DNA from 2 places in the Viridibacillus sp. NPDC093762 genome. Region 2 is predicted to be linked to the other one. Evidence: riboswitches for the same ligand, from Rfam matches in the RefSeq annotation. Region 2 holds a riboswitch; the other holds the start of a gene.
The links. Region 2 has a riboswitch for FMN ahead of ACQKM9_RS03550 (ECF transporter S component). Riboswitches for the same ligand answer to the same signal wherever they lie in the genome.

Region 1: another riboswitch for FMN. It lies ahead of ribD (bifunctional diaminohydroxyphosphoribosylaminopyrimidine deaminase/5-amino-6-(5-phosphoribosylamino)uracil reductase RibD); the one in region 2 lies ahead of ACQKM9_RS03550 (ECF transporter S component).

What each region holds. Positions count from the first base shown of each region.
Region 1 is NZ_JBNNUK010000015.1:32,396-42,323, reverse strand. It holds gene ACQKM9_RS16445 (hypothetical protein) at 248-1,540, opposite strand; gene ACQKM9_RS16440 (sigma-70 family RNA polymerase sigma factor) at 1,521-2,057, opposite strand; gene ACQKM9_RS16435 (hypothetical protein) at 2,368-2,718, shown strand; gene ribH (6,7-dimethyl-8-ribityllumazine synthase) at 3,213-3,677, opposite strand; gene ACQKM9_RS16425 (bifunctional 3,4-dihydroxy-2-butanone-4-phosphate synthase/GTP cyclohydrolase II) at 3,691-4,881, opposite strand; gene ribE (riboflavin synthase) at 4,900-5,538, opposite strand; gene ribD (bifunctional diaminohydroxyphosphoribosylaminopyrimidine deaminase/5-amino-6-(5-phosphoribosylamino)uracil reductase RibD) at 5,542-6,627, opposite strand; FMN riboswitch at 6,762-6,895, opposite strand; FMN riboswitch at 7,022-7,155, opposite strand; FMN riboswitch at 7,303-7,436, opposite strand; gene ACQKM9_RS16410 (hypothetical protein) at 7,618-7,941, opposite strand; gene ACQKM9_RS16405 (hypothetical protein) at 8,314-8,511, opposite strand; gene ACQKM9_RS16400 (class I SAM-dependent methyltransferase) at 8,783-8,959, shown strand; gene ACQKM9_RS16395 (hypothetical protein) at 9,016-9,333, shown strand; gene ACQKM9_RS16390 (hypothetical protein) at 9,367-9,489, shown strand; gene ACQKM9_RS16385 (RNA polymerase sigma factor) at 9,706-9,928, shown strand, end outside.
Region 2 is NZ_JBNNUK010000001.1:718,637-728,564, forward strand. It holds gene ACQKM9_RS03530 (cytochrome c biogenesis protein ResB) at 1-1,638, shown strand, start outside; gene ccsB (c-type cytochrome biogenesis protein CcsB) at 1,638-2,828, shown strand; gene ACQKM9_RS03540 (response regulator transcription factor) at 2,927-3,664, shown strand; gene ACQKM9_RS03545 (ATP-binding protein) at 3,657-5,438, shown strand; FMN riboswitch at 5,528-5,665, shown strand; gene ACQKM9_RS03550 (ECF transporter S component) at 5,825-6,406, shown strand; gene ACQKM9_RS03555 (hypothetical protein) at 6,616-7,035, shown strand; gene ACQKM9_RS03560 (hypothetical protein) at 7,158-7,295, shown strand; gene ACQKM9_RS03565 (rhodanese-related sulfurtransferase) at 7,773-8,735, shown strand; gene ACQKM9_RS03570 (hypothetical protein) at 8,828-9,142, shown strand; gene ACQKM9_RS03575 (LysR family transcriptional regulator) at 9,187-9,928, opposite strand, start outside.

The DNA of each region.
Region 1 (9,928 bases), on a different contig from region 2:
TTCGATTCAATCAAAAAAATATTCAAAGATATAGAAAGTGTTTATACAACCTATGAGAATATTAATAATGGATTTGAGCTTGAAGATACGCAAGATAAAATTCGATTATATTTTGTTGTAATATTTACTTGATTATGAGATTAGCAGTCTTACGTGAGTTAGTTGTATAATGTTCAAGTCTTGTTCTATGTTTCGGTGGAATCAAAAAAAACATTTCAAAAGCCTATTGACTTTTGAAACGTTTAATTTAATCTACAACTTTCCCTTTTCCATCGTAAAATACCACAAAATAACCTTCTGATAAAGCATCATCTAAAATCTCACTTGGTATGGTCCAAAATACGGTTTCTTTAGGTTCTACTTGAAAAAACGTCGAGAATCCTTTGTTTTCTAATTTCACTTTGACTACATTCGATTTATTATTAAAGAAACTACTACTGAAATCTTCACCGTCGAACGTTCTTTGATAGCTCGTTAACGTCACATTACTACCCCACTTCATTTTTTCATATACATAATGGCCATTCTTAAGACCAAATGATGCGAGAATATATTGATCGTCTGCTTTTGCTAGTGCTACTCTCTTATCTAGGTACGCAGCGGCTGTAACTAATTCTAATTTTTTTATATTTTTAATCGGTTCTCCTTTATCTGCATATATATCTAAAGCTTTAGATATGGATTGCAACATCATCGTTTCATCATCACCATACAGTTTTACTTCTTGATTATTATAAAGTCCGATCAATCCTAAAACTAAGAACACTAATGGTAGGAAAAAAATCCAATTTCTTCGTCTCCCACTTATAGTTAGAATAACTACAGCAACGAACAATAGCACAAATAATATAAATGAACCCAATGTAAGAATAGGAAGGCTTGCCACTTTTTCTGTAAACTTCTGTGGTTTTAACAAATCCGGTGGATAAACTGGTAGAGCTACATAATTAGCCAAAGTTTTTTTTAGTTCTTTACTATTAGATACCACATCTCGGAATGCTTGATTTTCTGAAAAGACCTTGTAAACTTCTGGAATTCCTTCTTCCCCTTTTACAACGTAAGCATTCATATATTGCAGCAATTCAATTAGAGAAGCTCTTTCACTTTTAGATAAATCAGGTGACTCGTAAAATAAGCTATTTCCAGTTTCAATTGCCCTCTGTAACAACCAATCATTTTGAACGAAAAATGTATTTCGTAGCTCATCAATCTTCTCGATTTTAGAATCGTTGGAAGCACTTAACTTTACTAATTCAGTAAATAGCGCAACTCTCTCCTCTACAGTTTTTGTCACTGTCTGATCAGCCTTTGTTGAAGAATTATTGCCATTCACTATAACTTCTTGTTGTTCTGTGGGCAAGTTGATTAATCTGAATGTCAACGTTATTAGTGCAACAGAAGTTAAAACCATCGCAATATATGGATATAAATTGTGTTTTTTCTTTCTTCTTATTTTTTCAATCGTTTCATGTTTCTTTTGTGTAGAAAAACGCCCTTCTCTATACCCGTTTTTCATCGTGTCACGAATCGGATCTACCATATAATTCTCCCCCTTCTTGCATTGTCTTACCTAGTAATTGCCTTCCTCTTTTTAATCTGGTTTTAACCGTATTGACGTTTAAATTAAGTGTGTCACTTACTTCTATTAAAGACATTTCTGCAAAATGATACAATACAATCGCATCTTTGTATTTAGTAGGTAAGTTTTCTATAGAATGTAAAAGCTTTTTTGAAGTATCTCGCTCCATTACAATGGACTCTGTTGTTTGCTTTGTTGCAATCCATTTACCAAAAAAGTCAGTAATGCGTACTTTTTGATATTTCCAGCTTGCTATGTAGTCATGGCTAACATTTACCGCAATTCGGTATAAATACGTTTTTAATGCTGCATCCTCTCGAAAATGCTCCATATTTTTGTAATATCGTATGAATGTTTCTTGTGCAGCATCTTCTGCTGCACCCCAATCACGCACGTATGTATAACAAAGCTGCACAAGATAATCGCCAGAATCATCCATCGCCTGTTGCAAGCGTTTTTCCTTTTCTTTATCATTCATTTCGCTTGCCTCCCTTAATTGTTTGTAGTTAGACTAGGTGATTATTGGAAAAGTTTCATTTCTTCAACAACTATTTTCATAAAAAAAGAACCGAAAAGATTCGATTCCTGTAGGATTAATATTGAGTTACTTTTCTCTTAGTTTACAGCATTCCTTATACTTATTTACATCCATTTGTTAAAATGAGTAGTAATCTTTAGAAATCACAAAAAGATTCAGTAATTAGAATTGCTTTAGGTAAAGCAACTGAGTAATAGGGAAAAGTTGATATTTGGTAGCTTTTAAATTATTTTAGGTGGTTTAAATTAAAATGAAAAATGAAAAAAACGATAAAAAGCATCACTATTTTAAATTAAATGCAGATGATATTTTAGAAATAGTTTGTCACCACTTAGCAGATCAAGAAGAGTTAGGTACTTACAGTTCTAAATTAACGTTTATTGATGAAGGAAATGATGAATTACGCATTGTTGCTGCATTTGGTGAGTTAGAAGATGAAAGCATTGATGAAATAGACTTATTCAAATCAGATAAAAAAATCGATTATAATGGAGATCATGCGAATATTCCAGAAGGGTCTATCTTAGATCCAACTAATCCAGAAACAAGAGAGAAAGTAAAAAAGATACTAGAGAAAATTGAAAATGAACTTAAATTTTAATTTAATCTTCGAATTACAATTAAGAATAATTCCTTCTATTTAGTACATTGATTTTCCAATGAGAATTCGTGTGATAATAAAGAACTTATCTATTTGAGATGAATTATTCCAAAGGAACAGCACCTCCAATTGTTAGACTTAGTCTACAATTGGAGGTGCTGTTCTCTTGTAACTGTAAACGAATGCTTTCTATACAATTATATTTTGATATAATTATATGTAAGATAAATTTAGAAATGGAGGTGATATTTTGGGTACAATAATTATGTATAGTCCTATCTTACTTTTAATATTGAGCTATTATTTTAAAATTTCATTTATAGAACACCTTCATGAAGGAAATAAACGAGAAGCTAGACAAGCAAAAATAGTAACGATTACCTGCTTCACACTAGGTATCATACCCTTAATTCTCATGTTAATGGATGCAAGCGGCTTGTATAATGGCTGATATATAAAAGGCACTTCTACAATATCGTAGAAGTGCCTTTTTTTTAAAATAGACGCTTTAAATTAGCCATCTCAATCGCGGCAACTGCTGAATCATAGCCTTTATTGCCTGATTTCGTACCTGAGCGTTCGATTGCTTGTTCAATATTTTCTGTTGTGACTATACCGAAAATGACGGGAACATTTGTATTTAACGAAACATTGGCAATTCCTTTTGCCGCTTCATTGCACACATAGTCATAATGCGTAGTGGAACCACGAATGACCGTCCCCAAACCTATTACAGCGTCATAGTCACCTTTCTCTACCATCTGTTTTGCTATAAAGGGTACTTCAAATGCACCAGGAACCCATGCAACATCAATATTATCTTCTGAAACGCCATGTCGTACTAAGCCGTCCATTGCGCCACCTAGTAATTTACTTGTGATAAACTCATTGAACCGACCTACTACAATACCAATTTTTAAATCTGTTCCAATTAATTGTGCTTCAAATACTTTTCCCATTTTAAGATCCCCTTTACGAAATAAGATGATTCATCTTTTCTTTTTTAGTTTCTAAATAAAACAAATTGCTCGCTACAGCTTCAATTTCAATTGGCAATCTTTCAACAACTTCAATACCGTATGCTTCTAGGTTTTGAACTTTATCCGGGTTGTTCGTTAACAAGCGGATTTTCGATATGCCTAAATTTTTTAGCATTTGAGCTGCTAATGCATAATCACGTGCATCTGCAGGAAAGCCCAACTTTACATTGGCTTCAACTGTATCAAAGCCCTGCTCTTGTAACTCATAAGTACGTAGTTTATTAATCAAACCGATACCTCTACCCTCTTGCTGCATATACAACACAACACCTGCCCCTTCAGCCTCGATGACTTTTAAGGCCTGTTCTAATTGAGGGCCGCAATCACATCTTTCCGAATGAAAAATATCACCAGTTAGACATGATGAGTGAACACGAACAATCGGAGCTTCTACAATGCTTACGTCCCCTTTTACTAGTGCCACATGTTCGAACTTATCAATGTCGTTTTCATAGCCAATCAAATTGAAATGGCCATAGCTAGTCGGAAGTTGCACATTAGCTGCTCTAGTGACAATCTCTTCTTGGATGTAACGATATTGAATTAAGCTTTCAATCGTAATGATTTTTAATTGATGTTTTTTGGCAAAGTCTATTAGCTCTTGTCCAGTTGACATTTTCCCGCTATCACCCATTATTTCACAGATAATGCCTGCTGGAATAGCGCCGCATGCTTTTGCCAAATCAACTGCCGCTTCTGTATGACCAGGTCTTTCTAATACGCCATTTCTTTTAGCAACTAACGGAAAAACATGACCCGGTCTTTTAAAATCAGCGGCTAATGCATTGGGATTCAATAAATGTTGAATCGTTTGCGAACGCTCAAATGCACTAATACCGGTTTTTGCATTAGAATGATCAATACTTACTGTAAATGCCGTTTGATGGTGATCCGTATTATTGGATACCATAGGATGTAAATTCAATTCTGTTGCGATTTCTTCTGTAATCGGTGTACAAATTAGACCTCTTGCATGTGTTGCCATAAAGTTAATATTTTCTGGCGTTGCATATTCTGCAAGTGCTACTAAATCCCCTTCATTTTCACGATTTTCATCATCAACGACAATTATCATTTTGCCTTCTTTTAAATCCTCTAACGCTTCTTTAATTGAGTGAAACATTGCTATACACCGCCCGTTTTAATATCCGTTTCTTTGTAAAAAATCCATTGTAATTGCTGAAGTACTATCGTTATTCTGTAATTGATGAATAATATATTTGCCTAGCATATCCGTTTCGATATTCACTTGTTGTCCGGTTTCCTTTAGTGCGAAAATCGTTTCTTGATACGTATGTGGAATAAGAGATACAGTCAGTTTTTCAGGCTGTTTGTCAAAAATCGTTAAGCTTGTTCCATCAATGGCTACGGAACCCCTTGATATACAAAAATGACTCAGTTCTCTAGAGATAGCGATGTCAATGTAAACTGCATTTGCTTGCTTTGTTTTTCTGACAATTGTCCCTGTCCCATCAACATGACCTGAAACGAAGTGACCGCCAAATCGCCCATTTGCAGCCATTGCTCTTTCTAAATTTACCAACTGCCCTACTTTTAAGGAGTGAATTGTTGTCGCTTTGACCGTTTCTGGCATGACATCTACACTGAATTCATGAGGAGTAAAATGCGAAACGGTAAGGCATACCCCGTTTACTGCTATACTATCGCCAATTTTCATATCCGACATGATGTCATGAGCTGCAATAATAAGCTTCATACTCTCTGCATCTTTTTTCAGCTCTGTTATTTTACCTTTTGCCTCAATAATCCCTGTGAACATACGCTATACCCCCACTCTCGAAATCACTTTAATCACATTACCAATTCGATCCACTTGCTGCAGTTTTAGTGGGATAGCCTCGGCCATGCTTTTTACGCCTAAATCTTCCAACATTCCAATTCCATCATGATCACCTACTATTTTTGGTGCTATGTAAGTAATCATTTCATTAACTAGACCTGAATTGACAAGGCTCGTAGTTAAACGCTGCCCCCCTTCCACATAAAGCGTGACGATATTTCGCCGTGCCAGCTCTTGAAGGACGTCCTGGATTGCGATTTTTTTTGTTTTTAGTTGAATGATTTGTACATTGGCTTGTACAAAGCTTGTGATTTGATTAGAAGTAACTTCACACCCAACAACTATCCATGTCTGCGTTTTTTGATCGGTGACAACCTTAGCATTTATAGGGGTTCTCAAATGCGTGTCCAAAATAATTCGAATTGGTTGCTTTTTACTTTCTGCTAATCGGTTTGTTAGTAATGGATCATCATTTAGCACCGTGCCAACTCCAACTAGGATTGCATCGGTTCGCGCTCTTTTGCGATGAACATCCTTCAGAACTTCTTTACCTGTGATATTTTCATTTCGACCATGAACTGTCGCAATCTTTCCATCTAATGTAATTGCTTGCTTTAACGTGACAAAAGGCAACCTCTGTTTCATAAAATACAAATAGGCTTTATTTAATTTCACAGCCTCGGCTTCACAAAGTCCTACTTCCACTTCAATGCCAGCATCCTTTAGCTTTGCTACACCAGTTCCAGCTACTAAGGGATTTGAATCGAGTGTTGCAATCACTACTTTTTTTATACCTGCATTCAAAATGGCCATCGTACACGGCGGTGTTTTACCAAAATGATTACAAGGTTCTAATGTGACATATATTGTGCTGCCAACAGCATTTTCTCCAGCCATGTTGAGTGCATGTACCTCCGCATGTGGAGAACCAGCTCTAAGATGCGCTCCAAAACCTACCACATCACCTTCTTTTACAATGACCGCTCCTACTACAGGATTGGGCGAAGTTTGACCTTCACCTATTGCTGCTAATTTCAATGCTAAATCCATAAAATACTCGTCATGCATAGAGAAAATCCTCCCTTTTTGAAAAATAAAAAACTCTCTAATTAAATTAGGGAGTTTGGGAGAATTTTAGATAAACGCATCGCTAAATAAACCTTATGAAAGACTATTTTTCAAAAGGAATTGCGTGTGATCTAGTTGTCCTTCTCCCATCCAGACTATACTGTCGGCTTTGGATTCGCACCAAATCCTGCTCTTATCAAGCTCACGGGCTTAGAAGCTTCACTTCATCACCGTCGATTGGGAATTTCACCCGACCCCGAAGGACATACATATTTAATTTTATCATTAAAAAAACTCCATAGATTTCTAAGGAGTTTGATAGGAGTTTTGTAAAATATCATAAGCAAATAAACCTATTAAAATACAAAATTTTTAATAAGACTTCGATATTCTTTACATCCTTCTCCCATCCAGACTATACTGTCGGCTTTGGATTCACACCAAATCCTGCTTTTATCAAGCTCACGGGCTTAGAAGCTTTTCTTCATCACCGTCGATTGGGAATTTCACCCGACCCCGAAGGATATTACATATGAAATTGACAACAATACAATATAGTTTTAGGGCATCCAAAAAACCCCATAGAACACTACGGAGTTTGATAGGAGACATAAATTATCAATGCTAAATAAACCTATTAAATCTATATAAATTTAATAAGACCTTGATATTCTTTACATCCTTCTCCCATCCAGACTATACTGTCGGCTTTGGATTCTCACCATATCCTGCCTAAAAAAGGCTCACGGGCTTAAAAGTTTTACTTTATCACCGTCGATTGGGAATTTCACCCGACCCCGAAGGATTATTATATTGTATGTAAATACCATAGCACTTTACTTATTTAAAAACTAGAGGTTTTTTTTATTTCCATAGAATTGATCGAAAGCAAACTCAAAAGAAATTAGTTATAAAAGCTTGATGTGCTGGGCTATATAGCCTTGTTACATGTCATGAAAAAAAGCATTTTTTTTATTCACCCATTCTAATTCACTGTATAGTTAGGGTAATAATACAAAAACCAAGGATGAAAACTATGGATATAAAAGTGATAAAACTCCATCTTCTCATTTCTAATTTCGGCCTCATAATGCTGTTTAAATTAATACATGCAGGAATATAAATAGCTGTAGCAATGATAGATATAATCAAAAAGACACCTAGTAAACCATCATCGTAAGCAGAGTCTACACTCAATCCGAAAGAATGCGAAGCGTACATTATAGTCATAAACCATAATACACCTATAAAAAACGATAAATAGCCGAGAAATAAGTTAACTATTACGGAAATAGACCGGTATCCTATTCTCATTATATCCTCCTTTTATTATTGAAATTATGCTTTAAAAACCTCATCACATTGTTTTCAGTCTTAGTGCACATACTATTGAAAATTTCCTTACCGCTATTTGAATTTCTTTGTATTCATAACATTAACTATTATATAGATTGTTCTAATATTTTATGTATAAGACACATATGATATCGAATATTTACAACGTTTCCCCTTAAATTACGCTCTCAATTTCCCTTTAGTATTCTGCGCATATTGCAAGAACATCCACTTTCATAACAGTAAAGTTATCTGCTCTCATACAAAAATTTAAACATGCAAAATAAAAAAGCACTACATAATAAAACAATTTAATATCGTTTCATATGTAGCACTCCTCTATCCAACTACTTATTCATTTATTCTTCTAGCATTATTTTTATTATTCGGTTTTTGTTTATCTTCATGATTATGTTGTTTATGTGCTTCATCATTTTGTCCAACCACATCAAAGTCATCTGGACTCAAATCAAACCCATAACCAAATTCTTCACGACCTAAGTTATTATTCTTTTTTGCTTTATTCTTTTCTTGATTGTTATTCGCCATTTATAATCACCTCCATCCACCTTAATTTGTTCATTTTCTATTGATTTATTCTTAGTATTTATTTAGTGAAATTGAATTGAACTTTTTAAAAGTATTAATTCGCAACGCGATAGAAACTGATCTTTATTCACAATTTATTTCCAATTCGTTATCAATAATCGATTTTTAATTATTTCTATATCGTTCCAGTTAGTGGTAAAGTTTTCTTTAAAAAAGGAGTGAGCAGAAAGAATAGTACTTGGAATGCAAATTTATATGATACGAAGCATCAATTTGTTTAAAATATGGTGAAGGATTAATTTCGTTTCTTAATCCACAAGCAAGAGAACAGATTTTAGATGTCGGTTGTGGTAAAGGTGATTTAACTGCACAAATTGCCAATTCAGGTGCAAAAGTCATTGGGATTGATCAATCTGCATCAATGAATGACAACAAGCAAAAAATTTGATCATATTTCCGTCCACGTCAAAAATGCACAACACCTTGGCTATTCAAAACAGTTTGATGCAGTTTTTTCAAACGCCGCATTGCTGGGTGAAACCTCAAGAAAAGGCCGTCGCAAGTATTTATGAAGCATTAAAAGACGGTGGTCGTTTTGTCGCTGAAATGGGTGGGCAAGGTAATTTCCCATCCAATGTGGAAGCAATTCAACAATCATTTAGTGAACTAAGTTATGAATACAAAGCAGAAAAGTTCCCGTGGTATTTTCCAAGCGTGGCCGAGTATGTTGCTTTACTTGATGAACATGGCTTTCACGTGCACTATGTAGAATTATCCAATCGTCTTACTGAATTATCTGGGGAAGTCGGTATTTTAAACTGACTGAATATATTTAGTGACAGTCTACTCGAGCATTTGAGCAAAATTGAAAAAGAAAATGTTATTAAACGAACTGAAGCACATTTAAAAATCACTTTGTATCAAGATCGAAAGTGGATTGCGGATTATTACCGTCTTCGTGTATTAGCTACAAAATAAAAAAGTCGCCCATTTGAAAATTGGGCGACTTTTTTTATTCCTCCTCTACTATCTGTAAAAAGAAGTGAAACTACAAATGAATATGGATGTTACACTACTAAAAGAAGCAACAATCATCCTAAATATACATTTCATTCAAAATAATAGAAAATAATTGTAACCTTTCTTATAGTTCAAACGATTAATATACGAATACATAATTGAGGAGGGAGAAATTTGATCGATAAAGAGAACTTGGAAGACAGTATTATTGATATATACAATCAACATTACTTAGATGTATATAGGTTTCTTATTTGTTTTTCAGGTAATCAAAATGATGCTGAGGATATGACGCAAGAGGTGTTTCTACGTGTCTTGAATAATTTACCTAGCCTTAACAGAATAAACAATTTAAAGACTTGGATATTTTCTATCGCAAAACATGTAGCTGTTGATC
Region 2 (9,928 bases):
TTATGTGAAAAATGTGGTAGCCCTCTTACTGAAGAAGAAAAAAGCAGGAAATTAGCAGATATGCGTTATGAAGGAACCGCAATTCGTTCAAAAACGTATAACAAAACGATTATTGATAAAATTTGGAGCTTCTTTTCAAGTGTAAAAGTTGGCGTTGCAATTATTATTATCACTTTAGTTGCTGCAGGTATTGGTACATTCTTACCACAAGTTATTTATGTTTCGCTTACAGAATATCAAGATGCAGCTGCTGCATATAAAGCGGCTTATGGTACTTTCGGATCGATTTACTATAAATTAGGATTAGCGGATATTTATAGTTCATGGTGGTTCCAGACGTTAATCGGTATGCTTGGTATTTCGATTATTGTTGCCAGTCTTGACCGAGGTATTCCACTATATAAATCTCTAAAAAATCAACGAGTAAAACGTCATGAAAACTTCTTGAAACGCCAACGTATTTTTGCTTCAGGCGAAATGTCCGCAGAAGAAGCTGATAAAGCATTTGATCTAACAGAAGAGAAAATGAAAGCAATGAAATACAATGTTCGTCGTGAAGAGGGCGCATTATTAGCTGAAAAAGGTCGTTTTGCTAGATGGGGTCCTTATATCAACCATGTCGGATTAATCATTTTCTTATTCGGTGTTATGCTCCGCTTAATGCCAGGTTTTTACATTGATAAAACACTTTGGATCCGTGAAGGTGAAACAATGGCTATTCCAGGAATGGAAGGCTATTATTTAGAAAGTAAAAAATTCACTTTTGAAACGTATTCAAAAGATGAACAAAAAGAAGAATTTAATGAATCAAAAAAAGCGGTTAACGCTGTTGCGAAAAACTATCAAACAGATGTTAAGTTATTTAAAGCACCAGACGACGCAGTTCCTGGTGATACATCTAATTTAACTCTAGTGAAAGAAATGCCGATAATTGTAAATAAGCCGTTGAAATATGATGGTTATGCACTTTATCAAATGGATTTCCGCTTGAATGAGTTAAAGACGATGCACTTTGATTTAATTGATAAAAAGTCGGAGAAATCCCTGGGAGAAGTAGCAATCGATTTAACTAATCCTGAAAAAGAATATAAAGTGGGGAAAGATAGTAAAGTTGTCTTGAAAAAATACTTCCCAGACTTTGCAGGCTTTGAAGATGGAGAACCACAAACAGCTTCACCTTTACCAAATAATCCAGCATTTATTTTTGATATGTATACACCCGAAACACCAAAAGGCGAAACAAGCTTTGTAGCTATTAAACAAACACTTGAACCATTAGGTGAAACAAAGTATAAAATGAAATTTAGTGCTGTTGATACACGTAACGTATCAGGTTTAACAGTCCGTAAAGATAAAACACTTATGATACTAATGTTAGGTGGCATAATCTTTATGCTAGGTGTAACAATAGGTTCCTATTGGAGCCACCGTCGCTTATGGCTATTAAAAACAAAAGATGGTCGTCTATTAATGGCATCGCATACAAACAAAAACTGGTTTAGTATGAAAAAAGATTTGGATGCAGTTACGGAGTACGCTCATCTTCCAGTTTATGTGGATCAACATGATGAAGATCAAAAAGCAGAGGATGCTGAGAAGAAATTGAAAGACAAAGAAAAGGAAGGTGACAACATCTAATGAGTTTAATTGACTTAAGCGGAAATCTACTATTTGTAGCCTTCGTCGCATACCTAATAGCTACTTTACTTTTTGGTGGTGCAGTCAAAGGTGGTTCAAAAGATGAATCAGCCGATGCAGGGAAAAAATGGGGTTCATTAGCAATTATCATTACGCTTATTGGATTCATAGCAAATCTAGGTTATTTCATTACTAGATGGGTGTATGCTGGACATGCACCTGTTAGTAATATGTTTGAATTCACGACAGCATTCGGCATGTTCGTTGTAGGAGCATTTATCTTAATTTACTTTATTTATAAAGTGCCGGCACTTGGACTCTTTGCCTTACCAATCGCAATTATTATTATTGCTTACGCTAGTATGTTCCCTCGTGAAGTAAATCCATTAATTCCAGCTTTAAAAAGTTACTGGTTATACATTCACGTAATTACAGCTGCAATTGGAGAATCTATTCTAGCGATAAGTGCTGTAGCAGGTTTAATTTATTTACTAAAAAATATCGACTTGACAAAAAGATCTAAACAAAGTTTCTGGATAGAAGCGGTTATGTACGCCTTAGTACTAGTACTAGGATTCGTAGCAGTAACAACGACATTTAACGTAACAGGTTATGAAGCGGAATTTAGCTACGTAGATAAAGATGGTAATACTAAAGAAATTACGTATAACACACCGGCGTTGTTCGGGATGCATCAATCTGAATTATTAACCGCAGATAAAATGCAACCAATTGCAGACGTACCAGCAATTGTTAATGCAAAAAAATTGACAACAGTTGTTTGGTCAATCTTAATTGGTACAGTTTTATACGGTTTAATTCGTTTAATCATCCGTAAACCAATTGCGGTTATCATGCAACCGTTCGCAAAACGTGCAAACTCACAATTGATGGATGAAATTGGTTATCGTTCGGTATTAATTGGCTTCCCAGTATTTACGCTTGGTGCATTAATCTTCGCGATGATTTGGGCGCAAGAAGCATGGTCTCGTTTCTGGGGCTGGGATCCTAAAGAGGTTTGGGCACTTATCACATGGTTATTCTACGCGGCATTCTTACACTTACGCCTTTCAAAAGGGTGGCAAGGTGAGAAGTCAGCTTGGTTAGCAGTAATTGGTTTCGTTATCATTATGTTCAACCTTGTTGCTGTTAATTTAATCATTGCAGGTCTTCATTCATACGCTGGTTAATAATCAGCATAGAATTGTAGCAAAGCTAAAGCCTTTTCCTTTATAGGGAAGGGCTTTTCTTTTCATTTCGATAGGCTGATTGTACAATAGACATATAGATGGTTTTGGGAGGAATAGTTGTGAATGAACAAATTTCAGTTTTAGTAGTAGACGATGAGGATAGAATCCGCCGTTTATTAAGAATGTATTTAGAACGTGAAGGGTATGTAGTAGAAGAAGCTGAAAACGGAGAGGAGGCAGTGGAAAAGGCATTAGCAAATGACTATCATTGTATTCTCCTTGATATAATGATGCCTGAAAAAGATGGCTTACAAGTATGCGAAGAAATTCGTGATAAAAAAACAACGCCAATTATTCTATTAACGGCAAAAGGTGAAGAGGCAAACCGTGTATCAGGTTTCGAACTAGGTGCTGATGATTATATTGTAAAACCATTTAGCCCCCGTGAAGTGGTTTTACGCGTAAAAGCTATTTTACGTCGTTCTGCAGCATTCTCACCAATTACAACAACTTCTGCATCAAAAGATTTAGTTGTCTTCCCACATTTAACAATTGATCATGATGCACACCGAGTTTCTGCTGATGGTGTAGAAGTCAATTTAACACCGAAAGAATACGAATTATTGTACTTTTTAGCAAAATCACCAGATAAAGTATTTGATAGAGAGCAATTGTTAAAAGAAGTATGGCATTATGATTTCTTTGGGGATTTACGTACAGTTGATACACATGTGAAACGTTTACGTGAAAAACTAAACCGAGTTTCTGAAAATGCAGCGAAAATGATTGTAACAGTATGGGGCGTCGGCTATAAATTTGAGGTAGTCAATGAATAGAATGTGGAACAGCGTTGTCGGGAAGCTATGGGTAACCATATTGCTTCTCGTTTCTTTTGTATTGTTTGTTTTCACTGTACTAATGCTCGAATTTTTATCAAACTACCATATTAAACAAACAGAATCATCACTACGTCAAGAAGCTTCTACAATTGCTCGTATTATCAATGACCGTGAAACAACGGATTCTACAAAGGCTATTATTTCAGATGTTCTAAGTGATGAAACAAATGCATTAATCGCAGAGAAACCAGGTAATGTTACTTTTTCATTACAAGAGGGACTTAATCAAGAAGAAATTAAACAACAAATTCTTAATGAAAAAGCATTTGATAAAGTATTTACAACGAATGCACCTGTTGTAAAAGAAATGATGCTACCTTCAACAACGAAAAAAGAGCATATGGAGTCTTACATTGTTTTAGCTTTCCCGATAAATGTTGAAAACGAACTACACGGAGCCATTTTTATTTATCAAAGTCCGGATGCTATACATAGGACGACAGAAGAAACGACTAAAATTGTCTTTCTAGCAGCGGCAATTGCTTTGATGTTAACAACGTTCTTTGCGTTTTTCTTATCGACCCGCATTACGTCTCCTCTTCGTAAAATGAGAGAAGCAGCATTTGAATTAGCAAAAGGTAATTTTGAAACAAAAGTACCTGTTTTACAAAATGATGAAATAGGTCAATTAGCGACAGCTTTCAATCAAATGGGCAAACAACTTAAACACCACTTAGAAGTAATTAACCAAGAGAAAGAACAGCTATCAAGTATATTAACATCGATGACAGACGCTGTAATTACGTTTAATCGAGATCGTACCATATTGGTCAGCAATCCACCTGCGGAACTTTTACTACAAAAATGGTTTATCATTAAAAGTGCTAATAGTGATAAACCTATTCCTGCTGAGATTTACCATATGCTTGACCACGTTTTAGATTTGGAAGAAGAGCTGGAAGTTGAGCTCGAAATTGAAAGATCCTATTATGCGATTTCAATTAGCCCGTTATATAGCGGAAATTCCGTACGCGGTGCAGTAGCTGTGTTACGAGATAAAACCGAAGAGCATCGTTTAGATAAATTACGTTCAGACTTTATAGCAAATGTCTCACATGAATTACGAACGCCAATAGCCATGCTTCAAGGCTATAGTGAAGCTATTATGGATGATGTCGTCTCAAGTGAAGAAGAACGTAAAGAAATGATTAAAATCATCTATGATGAGTCGCAGCGAATGGGCCGTTTAGTCACAGACTTGCTTGACTTAGCTCGTATGGAATCAGGACATATGCGTTTATATAAAGATTCTGTTCCAATATCACCTGTTATTGAAAGAATTACACAAAAATTTGTTCAAGTAGCAAGAGAGAAACAAGTAAATCTAACATTTAATACAACAATTGAAGATACACATCACTTAGAAATGGATGAAGACCGTATAGAACAAGTATTAACAAACTTAATTGACAATGCTATACGCCATACACCAGTCGAAGGAAGCGTAGAAGTTTTTGTAGATCGTCAGCTATCCTTTGCACGCATTCAAGTAAAAGATAACGGTGCAGGGATACCAGCAGACGATCTGCAGTATGTATTTGAGCGTTTCTATAAAGCTGATAAAGCTAGAACACGTGGTAAGGGAGGTACTGGTCTAGGTCTGGCCATTGCCAAAAATATTGTTGAAGCACATAAGGGTAGAATTACAGTGGAAAGTGAAGTTGATAAAGGAACTACATTCACATTCTATTTACCTATTGATAAAATGTAAATAAAAATCAAAAAACGAATTGTAAGTTAGAAGACTTTACAATTCGTTTTTTTTTGCATATAGTTATAGTGTATTACAATTAAATTATGGTTCATCTTCGGGGCAGGGTGAAATTCCCGATCGGCGGTATTAGAGAACTAAGCAATACTCTTGAGCCCGCGAGCCGCAAGGCAGGATTTGGTTAAATTCCAAAGCCGACAGTATAGTCTGGATGGGAGAAGGTGAAGGTACGGTCGTCTTTCAATTTGAGTATCAATAAGACGCTTATTTGACTATGCCTAAATTCTCCCTTGAGTACACTATGTGCTTAAGGGTATTTTTTTGCATAGCAACGACTATACCTTTCCTCTTTTTGAAGTGGATCTACAAAAGGAGAGAAAAGTATTATGAAGAACATGAAATTGCAGAAGAGGATTGCAATTGCAATGTTAAGTAGTATTTCTTTTGTGTTAATGCTATTTAACTTCCCACTACCACCGTTTCCGGCATTTTTGGAAGTGGACTTTAGTGATGTGCCAGCCTTAATCGCAGCAATCACAATGGGGCCGCTCGCAGGTATTCTAGTCGAGTTATTTAAGAATGTGTTAGATTGGATTTTCTCAGGGAGTCCAACAGGTATGCCAGTTGGTCATATTGCAAACTTTACAACAGGCGTATTATTTATTATGCCAGTATATTTTGTCTATAAACGTCTTTCAAGTACGAAAGGCTTAACTACTGGATTTGTCGTTGGTACCTTAACAATGGCAGTAGGTATGAGTTTACTGAACTATCTGCTATTCTTACCTATGTATACGTACTTTTTAAATGTCCCAGCTACAACTGGAACAGCATTAACTAAAATGATTGTACTTGGTATACTACCCTTTAATATTATTAAAGGATTCATCGTTATGATAATATTCATGATATTGTTTAATAGCATGAAAAAATGGATTGAAAAACAAAGGATGCATTATTTAAATTAAACCTTCAGCCGATGTTGTAATAAAACATCGGCTTTTATAATTGTATAAAAAGATGAATGATTGTATAATACTGTTATTAAAAGAATATTCAGCACATTAAGTAGTATAATGGCGAAGAAACGAGAATGTTTAGTTTGAGGTTTTACGATGTTATATATTATCAACAATATATCTTTATCAACTTCCAAGAAAAGAAAGGATGTATGTGAATGGCTGAAAGAAAACTATTAAGCGCTTTTTTTACATCGATTATTTCCTTCTTTATATTACCTTTTTTATTTATGCAAGCAGATGAATATTTTCTACACAGCGCATTTGCATTAACCGTATATGTTGTTCCGATAATATTTACGTACGGTTTATTGGCTTCATATATAGCAGATAGAATAGCGGAACGTAAAATGAATGTGAGAGGTTACTCGCTGTTATTGCATATGGCTTTCGGAACAGGTATTGTCATTCCGATTACATTTGCTTATTACTCACAAGGTGGAGTTTGGTCTCTTCAAATAATAACAGCTGCTACTGCTGGTTTCATTTTAGGAAGCGTTTTCTTTTTCGTAGATTTAACGTTACGTAAAGTCGCTATTCGTATGACGCAATATTCTTATGAAGAGCAGAATATTTGAATGTAATATCAATTAGCAATGAGGTACTATACCTCATTGCTTTTTTTATGATAACAATAAAGTGAAAAAAGCTAAAGAAACAGGGCTACACTCTATACTAATAGCTGTAGGTGGAAAAAGAAGTGCCGATACAAATTGATAACTTAATAACAACAAAAGAAAAAGGTTTGTCATATTACTCTTATGAAGTAGAATGGAAAAGCCAATATCACATGCTTACGGAGATGTTTCCTATGCTATTTGTAATAGAAGTAGAGTAGACAGGTAGTTGAATTCGGTTATACTTTGAAAGCATTTAGTGATTCTCTTACATTTATATTAAATAAAAAAACCTGAGCATAACGCTCAGGCCTTCATCATTCTTTATGAGTTAAGGTCATTATAAAACTTACTATTAAAATAATTTCTTGTAGACTAAAAATGAAACCTACATAAGTTAATTGATAGTGTGGTGGAAACTTGAGAAAACGATAAAAAAGTACAATAATCTAAAATTACTCTACGAAATAAAGTGAAGGATGAACTGAAAATTTGCCTGGGATTAGAATATGACAAGCGGTAGCGACGCTATTTTGATTATTCCTTAAAAAGTCCCCCAATCGTCCCCCAACACAAAACAGAATAATGATGTATAATGATATAGGTGCTTTTTTTGAAAAGTGCTATAAAACAACAAATGCAAGAATAATGCTATACATTAAAACCCTATAACTATATCTTGCAAATATACACGATAGGTGGAAACAACATTGAATTACCATGTTTTACTTTATTATTTTTACACAACGATTGAAGACCCAGAAGCATTTGCTGCAGAGCATTTAGCTTACTGTAAATCAATTGAGTTAAAAGGTCGAATTTTAGTCGCTTCAGAAGGTATTAATGGAACAGTTTCAGGAACTGTGGAACAAACAGATGCTTATATGGCTCATATGAAAGCTGATCCTCGCTTTGACGGTATCGTTTTCAAAATTGATGAATCAGAGCAACATGCTTTCAAGAAAATGCATGTACGTCCAAGACCTGAGCTTGTAAATTTAAGCCTAGAAGACGATGTTAACCCGCATGAAATTACAGGTAATTATTTAGAGCCTGCAGAATTCTTAGAGAAGATGCAAGAAGAAAATACAGTAATCGTTGATGCACGTAATACGTACGAATTTGATGTAGGCCACTTCAAAGGTGCGATTCGCCCAGATATCGAGACGTTCCGGGATTTACCAGACTGGATTCGCGACAACAAAGAACTACTAGAAGGTAAGCAAATTTTAACTTACTGTACTGGTGGTATTCGTTGCGAAAAATTCTCAGGTTGGTTAAAACGTGAAGGTTTTGAAGATGTGAGTCAATTACACGGTGGGATCGTTACTTACGGAAAAGACCCTGTAGCTAAAGGTCAGCTTTGGGACGGTCAATGTTACGTTTTCGACGAGCGTTTAACTGTTCCCGTGAATCAAGTAGAGCATGTAATAGTAGGTCGTGATCATTTTGATGGCGAACCTTGTGAACGTTATATTAATTGTTCAAACCCTGAATGTAACAAGCAAATTATCGCTTCAAAAGAAAATGAAGATAAGCATTTAGGTGGCTGTACTCATGAATGTCGTGTACACCCTCGTAACCGCTATATCGCTCGTAATGGATTAACTGAGGTAGAAGTAAAAGAACGTTTAGAACAAATCGGCGAAGTGTTCGCTTAATCAAATTCAAAGAAGGCTGCCAAATGTGGGAATACCGCATACAATGGCAGCCTTTTATCCGTTTAATATACTAAGATAGCAGAAAGGAATTTATGATGCCGGCTTTAAAAGGAATAATTATTATTCAAAAAATGAAAGGACCGAATATCCTTTACATAGATAAAACTGCGCTTGCTAAATACTTTATTGATTTTGATGGAGAAGACGTGCAAATGAACTTACATTTGCAAAAGTCTCAATCACAAGAATATAAAGGTACAGCTGAAATTTTCTATTTTGAAGGAAAAGATGGTTATGGTGGCAACAAATTTGCCAATGATTTTTATATAGATGATCAAGACATCTTGGAATTATTAGAAGAACATGAAGGAGAAATAGTTGAATTAGTAGTCGAGTTAATAAAATAATAGGGACATGGAAGTTGAATCTAAAGTAAAAGCAGAAAAAGAGCCTATTGCTGCTCTTTTTCTGCTTTTTTCCGTGCCTCAAAGAAATCCAGTATGAATTTTTGGAATTGCTTTGCAGCAGGGGATAAATAGCGCCCCTCTGCCCAGGCCATGCCAATAATACGTTCACATTTCACATCACTGATATGAATTTTAGCAATTTTCCTAGGATTAATTTCCTCACCGTCTGGTAACAATGAAAAGCCAAGTCCATTTGCTACAAACCCTGCAACAGTCCCTACCTCATCACCTACAAAGGTGATTTTAGGTGTAATCCCGACTTTTTCGAAAATTTCATCAACCGTAATGCGTAAAGCGTACCCTTTTTTTAACAAAATAAATGATTCATCAGCTAATTCTTTAAGTGTAATACTCTTTTTCATAGCTAGTGGATGATAAATAGGAACAATTAGATACAACTCATCTCGCCATAATTCAGTCCATTGAATAGGTTTTTCGACTTCCATCGCTGCTAGTAAGGACAGATCAAGCTCACCTGATTTTAATTGCTTCAATTGTGTATGTGTATGATTTTGAATAAGTTGAAAATGGATATCAGGGAAATCTTTGCGGAATAGACGTATTAAATCAGGTACTACATTTGTACCTAGTGTATGTAAGAAGCCTAGTGCAACTTCACCTTGATTAGGGGCGACGAGCTCTTGAATTTCATGTAAGCCATCCTGATATTCCTGCATAATATTATTTACACGTTTTAAAAACATAGCACCGTAACGATTTAAAATA